DNA from 2 places in the Serratia aquatilis genome. Region 1 is predicted to be linked to the other one. Evidence: predicted binding sites of a transcription regulator. Region 1 holds the regulator's gene; the other holds the start of a gene.
The links. The regulator Fur, encoded in region 1, represses iron uptake genes when iron is present. The targets are predictions, from matches to a motif close to ATAATAATGAGAACNACTATCAA.
Positions count from the first base shown of each region.

Region 1 (5,778 bases):
TTTGGTAACGAACGGAACCAGCCGACACGCGCAAGTACGCCAGCCACCAGACCAATCACCATCGCTACTGGCGCAAAAGCGGCAGCAATCGGGCCGGTGAATACGCCCCAGATGAGGTTAGTCAACAAACCGGTTAACATGCCCACAATCGGCCCGGCAAGTATCGCACTCAACAAGGTACCAATTGAGTCGAGAAAAACCGGAAGCTTCAGCATAGAGACCAACTGCCCGCCAACCATGTTGATAGCAATGGAGATAACAATCAAAACCAGCGTCTGACTTGATAACACTTTACTCGCCATAAATTCCCCCAGTTTAGAAATTAACGTTGCCTGATATTTAATTCGTCATACCCAGAACGAACACAAGGTTGCCGGCTAAACGCCACGTCATTAAGCTCGCCAATCACCAGTTCGAGCGTAGTACGCACAATGCAGCCCTCCATCACATGCCCCCCCGTCATGTGGCCATTCTCATCGGCCACGGCCATGTGCAGATGCTCGCCCCCGGCCTCCAAGGTGCCTATCAGTGATACCACTTCAAATTTCCCACTCAATAAGTTGGCACCTTCACGCCCGGCATAACGAAAAACCACCTCACTTAAACTACCGACACAGCCGCTTATCCATGCGGCACGCAAATCGTGCGTCCTGATAAAATCGCGTAAAGCACTGACCAGTTCCTGTTGCGGCAACAGACGCAAGGCGTAAAAACGCGCTGTTGACGATGTTAATGTCGCCACGATGAAATCCTTTAAAACAATGGATTAGGTATAGTGAAAAATAGAAACAAACAGGCGTCGGAAAGGCAGGATACAACAAGAGGAATTTTGACTATTTCCAGATAACTCCGAACCTCGGACGTTAACAGGCATCATAAATATTGATTGTGTTGAAGTATGTGACATATGTCAGTAAAAGTTACGGTAGCTACCGACCGAATGATTACGCAAAGGTCCGCTCTGCCCAGTCGATGAAAAGCCAGATTACTCATCGAGTAGAGTAATATCATGCTACCTTAGCCAAATGTCTCAACGTCATGAGCTTCGCCATGAAATTACATTATCAATTGATGCCCCAAGAGGCTTCCGCAAGCGCAGCGTCGCCAATAATCTTGCTACATGGCCTGTTTGGCAATCTGGATAACCTGGGGATGCTGGCACGCGATCTGAGTCAACACCACCCGGTGTGCAAAGTCGATCTTCGTAATCATGGGCTCTCGCCCCGCTCTACTGAGATGACTTACCGGGCTATGGCTGAGGATCTACTCGCGCTGTTAAATGAACTGCGGTTTGATAAAGCCATTGTCATCGGTCACTCCATGGGCGGCAAAGCAGCAATGGCGCTCACGGCGCTGGCTCCTGAGTGCATTGAAAAACTGGTGGTGATCGATATTGCTCCCGTAGCCTACAACACCCGCCGTCATGACAAAATTTTCGCGGCTCTACAAGCCGTAACCAACGCGGGTATTACCCAACGCCAGCAGGCAGCCACGATGATGCGTGAATATCTCGATGAAGAAGGGGTAATCCAATTCCTGTTGAAGTCCTTCCATGCAGGAGCCTGGCGTTTCAACCTTCCTGCCTTGATTGAGCAATACGAAAATATTCTCGGCTGGCAGGAGATCCCTTCCTGGCCGTATCCAACGCTGTTTATCCGCGGTGGGCTTTCTCCTTATGTGCAGGATAGCTATCGCGATGACATTGCTCGCCAGTTCCCGCAGGCACGTGCCCATGTTGTTGCCGGTACTGGCCATTGGGTTCACGCAGAGAAACCAGAGGCCGTGTTGCGGGTTATCCATCGCTTCCTTGATGGTGCGTAAACGTTGAGTGGTGAAAAAACGCGCTAAAGATAATGGCTTAGCGTGTCTGCAACCAAGTTTGGCATTGTCGGCGCGCCCCCCGCTAGGGTAAGATGGCGCGCTATAATTTTGCCACCATGCCCAACGTGTGAATCAGCGCGGGCTGGGGGTGAATTTGGGTTAGGGTTTTGTGGCCCGAATTGTGTTAACCGAGCTGTAGAGAAACGCGCTAAACCCCGGCTTTTAAGTTGTTATCAATCTGCAACTTGAAGAGCCAGGGCATAACGTTGCTTTGGATGCAGACTCCCTTGCAGTACCGCTACCTATGGCAAAAGAACAAACGGATCGCACGACGCTGGATCTGTTCGCAGATGAACGCCGTCCGGGGCGCCCGAAAACCAACCCGCTTTCCCGTGATGAACAGCTAAGAATCAATAAGCGCAATCAGCTACGGCGTGACAAAGTGCGTGGATTAAGGCGTGTGGAGCTGAAAATTAACGCAGACGCAGTAGATGCCCTTAATAAGCTGGCAGATCAGCGCAATATCAGCCGCAGCGAGTTAATTGAACAGATGCTGTTAGCTAAGTTGGCAGAAGAACAGCCTGAACAATGATCCTGTTGGCGGCATGGTGTCAAGGATGACGCCAGAACGACTCAGCACTTATAGATAACCCAAGGCATCGCATAAACATGATAAAACCTTGGGGCAAACTTCTGGCATGATACGCATTTACGGATGAGAAACAGGGCCCAAGCCTGTTCTCATACCGCGTTTACGCAATACAATCCATTGAATTAAAAGGTTATCTGTAATATGGCTCATGTAGGCATTTTCTTTGGCAGCGATACTGGCAATACCGAAAACATTGCCAAGATGATCCAGAAGACTCTTCACCAAAAATACGGCAATGATGTTGCTGAAATTCACGACATCGCCAAAAGCAGCAAAGAAGATCTGGAAGCATTTGATATTTTGCTGCTTGGTATTCCAACCTGGTACTACGGTGAAGCACAGTGTGACTGGGATGATTTCTTCCCAACGCTGGAAGACATCGACTTCAACGGTAAGCTGGTTGCGCTGTTCGGCTGTGGCGATCAGGAAGACTATGCAGAATACTTCTGTGATGCCATGGGCACCATCCGCGACATCATTGAACCACGTGGAGCAGCGATTGTGGGCCACTGGCCGACTAAGGGCTACCATTTCGAAGCGTCCAAGGGGCTGGCTGATGATCATCATTTTGTCGGTCTTGCCATTGACGAAGATCGTCAACCAGAATTGACCAATGAGCGCGTCGAGGCTTGGGTCAAACAAATCAGTGAAGAACTGAGCCTGGCCGATATCGTCGGGTAAACACGCGGCTTGAGCGAAATGGTACCGTGTCCCCTTAATTGCACCACTGCACTGCCATCGGTCAGTTAAGGGGCACAGCCTAAAAGCCCATCAAGCACAGCATGCCTCAGTGCAAAGATAGCTTTGTTAATGACTAACGGTTACTATTTACAGCAACCGGTTCTATAATGAGACGCAATTAACTCTTTGTGCCGACCGATTGCTACAGGCGATAACGCCTTAACTTGATTTGCATAGTAACAGGACTGAACCCGCATGACTGACAACAACAACGCATTGAAGAAGGCCGGCTTAAAAGTCACGCTTCCGCGACTCAAAATCCTGGAAGTATTGCAGGATCCGAAATGCCATCATGTCAGTGCGGAAGATCTGTACAAGAAGCTGATAGACATGGGTGAAGAGATCGGCTTGGCAACCGTCTACCGCGTATTGAACCAATTTGATGACGCAGGTATTGTCACCCGTCACAATTTTGAAGGCGGCAAGTCGGTATTCGAACTGACCCAACAGCATCACCACGATCACCTCATTTGCCTGGATTGCGGCAAGGTGATTGAATTCAGCGATGAGTCAATCGAAGTGCGTCAGCGTGATATCGCCAAGCAACACGGCATTAAACTGACCAATCATAGCCTGTATCTTTATGGCCACTGTGAAGTAGGCGAATGTCGTACAGATGAGTCACTGCACGATAAAAGATAAAACCAGCTAACCGCATTGAGAAAACCGCCTGCATCACACGGCGGTTTTTTTGTTGCTGCGGGTCACAAAAAAACCCGGACAGGCCGGGGAAAATCAAGGACGAAAGCCTAACAAGGTAATAGCACACTCATGGAATACTGCTTTCGATCGTGGCCTAGCCCAACCGCTGACGCGCGGATGGGCTAGGTGTTGAGGTTATGCTTTAACGGGCTCAGCACGGCTGAAGCGTTGGCCATCTGGGCTAACCGCACGGATCATCACCTCCCCCGCCACAGCCGGACGCGACTTATCATCATACCGCTGCCACTGTTTACCCCCGTCGGTTGAGTATTCAATACCCAAGCCTGGCAGAGAAATATTCGCCTCCAGTTTGCCACCGATGATGCGAGCCCCTGGTACTGGCAAGCGATAGCCCACACCGCCTTTATCCAGCTTGGCCAGTTCACGTTGCCCGATCAGGTTGGCAAAGTGCAGCCAATCTTTTTCCAGCGTCCGGGTATCCACCTGATGGGTTTCGCCACCTTTATATTCACGGCCTGCTTTATAGTCTTGCTCCCAGCTTGCACGGTGCCAGGCTCGTTCTGCAACAGACAAGGCGCGTGGGAAAATCATGTACTCCATTTCCTGATCGGTGCGCTGGGTTTCGCTCCACAGTTGGGCGGAAAGACCGTAGGCTCCAGGCCATGGTTTGTCACTCTTGGCAGCAAAGTGATTACCGTCACGGTCAAGCGAGGTTTCGGCATTCTGCGGTAAGTTGTTCGGCGCGAAGCTGAAGATTTTCTGCTCATCGCTGAAACGGGTTCCCCAGTAATAACCACGTTCGTTCGGGTTTACTTCATACGGGAAGTCCAGATAGACATAATCAGGGTTGGAGATAACCACGTCATAACCTTTGTTCGCCCAATCATTAGCCGAGTCAAAGCCGCCCCAATACAGGGTATCCCAGAAGTTCACCGCAACGTGCTTGGTGGCAAATGCCTGCGAATCTTTAGCATCCTTTAGCCCATCCTGCCACGCCTGCATTCTGTCGATACCCTGTGCTTTCACCAGTTGGCTGACTTCAAGCCCAAAGTAACTCGGCAAGTGTTCCATGTCGGCCACTTTGCCATTTTTGATCATCTGCTGACATACCTGAGATTTAGCCCAAGGTTTGTCTTCCTTACTCAGATCCAGAATGCCTTTACCAGCTTCCGGGTTGTTAACATCGGTATAGCCAGCGCCCAGACGGATGTTTTTCGCTTCATCACCGCCAAAGTGCCAGGTTTTTAGCGGTTGCCCAGCTTCCTTGTGCATCTGGGCAATTTCACCGATCACTTTGTTGACAAAGTTCTTCGATGAATCCAGACATGGGTTCAGGTAGCTCTGGCGGTTAAAATACTGCACAGAAGTGGTGTTTGAGGTATCGGTCGGATCCACCAGACGAAACTCATTCGCTTCTTTCTCTTTGCCCTCGGCATACAGTTTCTTATAGCGTGCTTCCATTGAGACTATCGCTGCACGGGCATGCGCTGGCATATCAATCTCAGGGATCACTTCAATCTGGCGCGCCTGAGCATATTTAACGATATCGATATACTCTTGGCGGGAGAAGAAACCACCGTGCGGCTCTGGGCCGGAACCATACTGTGGCAGCAGGCAGGTCGTTTCGCTTAAATCATGGCAACGCTGCCCCCCCACTTCGGTCAACTCAGGCAGACCTGGGATCTCAATACGCCAGCCTTCATCATCCGTCAGATGGAAATGGAATTTATTCAGCTTGTAAGCAGCCATCTGATCCAACAAACGCAATACTGCCTCTTTGTGATGGAAGTTACGCGCAACGTCGAGGAAAATACCGCGATACTGGAAGCGTGGGGCGTCTTTAGCGTCTAGCGTAGCAATCTTCTTGCTGCCATCAGATGGAAGTAAAGACAGGATGGACT
Region 1 covers NZ_CP173186.1:3,718,609-3,724,386, forward strand. Annotated here, with positions in the region: gene SAQUA_RS16875 (ECF transporter S component) at 1-302, opposite strand, end outside; gene SAQUA_RS16880 (PPC domain-containing DNA-binding protein) at 323-742, opposite strand; gene ybfF (esterase) at 1,051-1,821, shown strand; gene ybfE (LexA regulated protein) at 2,126-2,413, shown strand; gene fldA (flavodoxin FldA) at 2,615-3,154, shown strand; gene fur (ferric iron uptake transcriptional regulator) at 3,410-3,856, shown strand; gene SAQUA_RS16905 (family 20 glycosylhydrolase) at 4,052-5,778, opposite strand, start outside.

Region 2 (5,778 bases), 1.9 Mb from region 1:
CAAGCGGCAGCCCAGGCATGGCCACGCAGTATTGAAACCTCGCACGGTGTGATCACTATAACTCATCCCCCAGAGCGGATTGTTTCCACTAGCGTAACGGTCACCGGTACACTGTTAGCCATCGATGCACCGGTAATCGCCAGTGGGGCTACTACACCAAATAACCAACTGTCTGATAAGCAGGGTTTCTTCCTGCAATGGGGAGAGATCGCCGCCAAGCGTGGGGTGCAACGGTTATACATCGGTGAACCCAATGCCGAAGCCATCGCTGGCGTTGCGCCGGATTTGATCGTAATGTCCGCCACCGGGGCCGACTCAGCGATCCGTCTTTACGAACAGTTGTCAGCTATCGCGCCGGTACTGGTGGTGAATTACGACGATAAAAGCTGGCAGGAACTGGCTCAAACCCTTGGAATAGCTACGGGTCATGAACAACAGGCGGAAAAAATCGTTGCCGAATTTAAACAACGGGAACAGGCACTGAAACAGCAGATGACATTGCCGCCTCAGCCGGTTTCGGCACTGGTATTTCGTAGCGATGGCAAAAGTGCCAATCTGTGGACCGCCGATTCCTCGCAGGGGCAACTCCTGCAACAGTTAGGTTTTACGCTGGCTCCCCTGCCAGAGAAACTTAATGCCAGCACCAGCCAGGGAACACGCAGAGACATTATCCAACTGGGGGGAGAAAGCCTGGCCGATGGGCTGAATGGTGAAACCTTGCTGCTGTTCGCCAACGATGAAAGCGACGCCCAACGGTTGACAAGCAACAGTTTCCTGGCCCATCTGCCTGCGGTACAAAACAAGCGGGTCTACGCACTGGGTAACGATACTTTTCGCCTGGATTATTACAGCGCCAGCAACCTGCTGACGCGTCTGGAAAAGTTGTTTATTTCTCCGTAGCTGCCGTGGCGGGTTGGAACTCCTCATCCTGCCCGCCCATACTCACCCTGCGCAAACCACGCATGACAAACGCCAGCACCACAGCCAGTATCGCGGCACCAAAGCCAAAGCTACTCGAAGTCATTGCTGGCAACATAAATGCGCTCATCGCCCCCAGCAGCAGTGCGCCAAGCGCATCGCCCACTACGTTTTGCGCGGTCCATAAGCCATTGATTCGGCCAAGAAACGCGTCCGGCGTCAGGTTCTGTATCAAGCCGTATTGCAGCAATGAATTCAGCGCACTGAGATAGCCAAACACCACCAGGCACAATAGCGCCATACCGTACCACGGCATCAGGCCAAACAGCCCCACGGCGGCGAAAGCCGCAATCGCAGTCAACAGCATAATCCAGCCCGGTCTTGCCACCTGCGCTACCCGCCCGCTGGTGAATGCGCCAATCGCCGCCCCAAGTGGCACTGCCGCATACATAATCCCCAAGCTGCTGGTGTTGACCTGCCAGACGCCCGCAATCGCAGGATAGAGTACACGCACGGCACTGGCCATGGTCATCAGTGCCCCAATCAGCGCCACCATGCCAATGACTTTGTTCTGGAACAGGAAAGTGAAACCACCAATCAACGCCCGTAACGGGTGCTCACGAGGCTGCGGCGGTGGGGACAACTGCGGTAACTGTAACAGCGGGATCAAGGTTAACAGCGTCCCCAAAGCAGCCAACCCGTAGTTCCAGCTCACTCCGGCGCTGGCGATCACCACGCCGCCGAGAGCTGGCGACAGGATCGAGCCAAAGCGCACGGTGAGCATACTGATCGCCCCTGCTTGAACGACATTTTCGCGGCCAACGATGGCCGGCGTCGCTGCCAGTAACGCGGTTACTCCGACCGCACCAAAAAAACCGTCCCATACCGCCAGCAAGTAAATTGCCGTCAGTGAGGGTGCAGGTAGCGCAGCATTCAGGCATAGGCCAACAAACCCGATACCACAGGTAGAGCGAGCAAACAGGATCAGGCGACGGCGCTCGTAACGATCCGCTAGCACGCCTCCCATCAACAGCCCGGCAAACATGCCGCTGCCAGCCAGCGTTACCGCCAGACCGACCAATAAGGTGGAACCGGTTAGCGCCTGGATCTGTACCGGAATGGCAATCGCCATCAGCCCTAACGCGACAATGGAAATAAAGCGGGCGCAAAAAACGGCGCGAAAAGCGGGGTTGGTCTTCAGCAAACCAAAATCGAGCAGAATAGAGGGTTTGTTCATCGTCTTATCACCACAACTTAACTCCTAGACTCTAAATAATCCGAGTGAATGCCCAAAAGTCGGGGACACAGCCTAGCGCTATTGGACACTGCAAACACTCATGCAACTTGCAGGATAACGCGGATATACCTTTCACAAACAACATGTTGAATTCATCAGTAACAGCGCTGGCGCTGTTTTTGCAGCCATGCTAACATAAACGAATACAATCAATAATGATAATAAATATCATTTATATTCATTTTTCAATGGATTGTCATGTTCCGACTTACACGTAACTCTTTACCCGCGTTACCTGCCCAACAGGGCCCACTATTACCGGGTTTAACCCCTTCATTCTGGCGGCGTATGTTTGCGCTGCTTTTTGCCATCGCCATGCTGCTGTTAGTGGTGATGCTAAGCCTTTCTCTGGGAGCCAAATCAATCCCTTTTACTCGCGTCTTTGAAGCACTCAGTGGCCAGTGTAGCGATGCAGATTGCATCATCATTACCGGGGCCCGATTACCACGAACGCTGATCGGTATCCTCGCTGGTGTGGCGCTGGGCCTGGCTGGCACGCTGATGCAAACCCTCACGCGTAACCCGCTCGCCGATCCGGGTATTCTGGGGGTTAACTCTGGTGCCGGTTTCGCCGTGGTACTGGGGATCACCTTCTTTGGTGCTACCAGCATCAGCCAATATTTGTGGTTCGCCTTTGCCGGTGCGCTGTTTGCTTCGCTGGTCGTGGCGTTGGTAGGTGCCCTGGGAGGCAGCCGTATCAGCCCGATCCGCCTGACTCTGGCAGGGGTTGCACTGGCTGCCGTGCTGGAAGGGATGACTTCCGGCATTTCCCTGCTCAATCCGCTGGTGTTCGATCAGTTACGTTTTTGGCAAGCCGGTTCGCTCGATATTCAAAACATGGCTATCGTCCGAACAGTAGCACTGCCGATCCTGTTGGGCACGCTGATTACCCTGTGGCTTGGTAAAGCACTCAACAGCCTGAATATGGGGAATGAACTAGCTGCAGCATTAGGAACTGGGATCGTTCGCACCCAGTTGCTGGGCTTACTGGCCATCACACTACTCTGCGGTTCTGCCACCGCAGCCGTGGGGCCTATCGCTTTTGTCGGGTTGATGATGCCGCATATCGCCCGGCGGATAGCGGGTTCAGAATTGACGTGGATGCTGCCCTGGACGCTGGTGTTAACCCCGATCCTGATGCTAAGCGCCGATCTGCTGGGCCGTTTTTTGGTTTCAGGGGAACTGCAGGTTTCCATCGTGCTTTCGCTGATTGGCGCGCCGATGTTAATTATGCTGGTGCGTCAGCGCCGTATGTTCCAGCGGAGGGGTTGAAATGAGTCAACTGGTTTCTCGTCTGCCTCAGGCCAAAACATCTTTCCGACCGACGCGCCCGCTGATTACTGCATTCATGCTGTTGCTTGCCTGTCTGGCGTTAGCCGTGTATGCCCTTGGGTCAGGTACTTTGCAGTTGAGCGCTACGCAAGTCATTGATGCACTGCGTGGCGAAGGTCCAACCAACCTGTCGGTGATTGTGACCCAGTGGCGTTTGCCCCGCGTCGCCATGGCGATGTTCCTGGGGGCCGCATTGGGCCTCAGCGGTGCCATTTTCCAGTCCCTGCTGCGTAATCCACTCGGCAGCCCGGACGTTATCGGTTTCAATACCGGTGCCTACAGCGGTGTTTTGATGGCTATCGTGCTGTTCAACAGCAGCGTTGTCGGCATCACTTCTGGCGCATTGGCGGGTGGTATGCTGACAGCCGGGCTGGTCTATTTGCTGGCCTGGAACAACGGCGTTGAAACCTTTCGGCTGATCATTGTTGGTATCGCAGTGCGCGCCCTGTTGGTAGCGGTGAATACCTGGATGATTGTCAAAGCCTCGCTGGAATCTGCCATGACCGCAGGGTTATGGAGCGCCGGTTCTCTCAACGGCATTACCTGGGCCAAAAGCTTACCGGCACTGGCGGTGATATTACTGGCCGTGCTGCTGTTGCTGGCCTTGACCCGGCGAATGCGTCTGCTGGAAATGGGCGATGATACCGCCCGTGCGCTTGGCGTTAGCGTTGAACCATCACGCCTGCTGCTGTTATTGACCGGGGTGGTGCTCACCGCAGCCGCTACCGCTGTGGCGGGCCCGATCTCCTTTATCGCGCTGGTTGCGCCGCAGATTGCCCGTCGCCTGTGCGCCAACCAAAACGTCCTGCTGTTGACTGCGTTAACCGGTGCTTTTCTATTGCTGGCCGCAGATGTCGCAGCACAACGCTTATTTGCCCCCTATCAGTTGCATGTCGGCGTGCTTACCGTCAGCCTGGGCGGTATTTATCTGATTTGGCTGTTAATCCGTGAGTCACGAAAAAATGAATACTGAGTTCCCATCAATTTCACCACTGCAGGCCGAAAACCTGACGCTGGGTTACGACAAGAAAATCATCGCGCAAGATCTTTCCGTTTCTATTCCGCAAGGTGAACTGACGGTGATCATTGGCCCAAATGGTTGTGGCAAATCGACACTGCTGCGTACCCTCAGCCGATTAATACAGCCGCAAAAGGGTATCGTCTGGTTGAATGGTAGACAAATCAGCGAATACCCCACCAAAGAAGTGGCCCGTCAGTTAGGGCTGTTGCCACAGAGCTCAATCGCCCCAGGGGATATTACCGTGTTCGATCTGGTTGCCCGTGGCCGTTATCCCCATCAACGCCTGTTCAGCCGTTGGCGGGAGGAAGATCAGCAAGCGGTGGAGCAAGCCATGGGTTCTACCGGTGTGGCCCAATTCGCCGATCACCCAGTAGATACCCTATCAGGCGGGCAGCGTCAGCGAGTCTGGATCGCCATGGTTCTAGCACAGCAAACACCACTTTTACTGTTGGATGAACCGACAACCTGGCTGGATATTACCCATCAGATCGACCTGCTGGAGCTGCTGCGCCAGCTGAACCGGGTGAACCACTATACCTTGGTGGTGGTGTTGCACGATCTCAACCATGCCTGCCGCTATGCCACACATCTGATCGCCATGCGTGAAGGGAAAGTGATCGCAGAGGGTGCGCCAAAAGATATCGTCACAGCAGAGCTGATCGAGGAAGTTTACGGGTTAAAATGCGTGATTATTGATGATCCAGTCTCTCATACCCCGTTGGTGGTTCCGTTAGGCAAGTAGCCAGCAACCCCGCAGTGGAGTTGCTGGCAGGCATCAGAGTGCCCTCAGTACGCGGTTCAACAGCGGCCCGAGCACTTTGAACGATGCTGGTGAAACAATGTCCACATGGGCACAATCCAACTCATGCACCTGTAGCCGATCAACATAATTGGCCCAGGTTTTCTGTACGTCCATTCCCTGCTGCAAAGTACGTTTTGCCACAAACAGCGTCGCCTGCCCGTTGAAACGGGCGGTGTGGGTGTGTGCCAACAGCCTGACCGAGTCCGCATAGTTAGCCTCTATGTTGTCAAACATCGCGACCCGCGTTGCTCCCAATGCCGAATCGAGCGTATCTTCAGATACTGCCAGGAACTGCTCACGCTCGCGCTGCACTTCCTTCAACACATTGTCGTCCAGCATCACATCCCAATTCTGGGTTTCTGGCGGATAGGTATCCAGCAAGCCGAGGAAGGCGACCTGCTCACCACG
Region 2 covers NZ_CP173186.1:1,790,876-1,796,653, reverse strand. Annotated here, with positions in the region: gene fepB (Fe2+-enterobactin ABC transporter substrate-binding protein) at 1-900, shown strand, start outside; gene entS (enterobactin transporter EntS) at 887-2,155, opposite strand; gene fepD (Fe(3+)-siderophore ABC transporter permease) at 2,414-3,487, shown strand; gene fepG (iron-enterobactin ABC transporter permease) at 3,489-4,520, shown strand; gene SAQUA_RS07990 (ATP-binding cassette domain-containing protein) at 4,510-5,310, shown strand; gene SAQUA_RS07985 (enterobactin synthase subunit F) at 5,344-5,778, opposite strand, start outside.
Region 2: the regulator Fur is predicted to act here: its motif matches at 2,371-2,393, upstream of fepD (Fe(3+)-siderophore ABC transporter permease).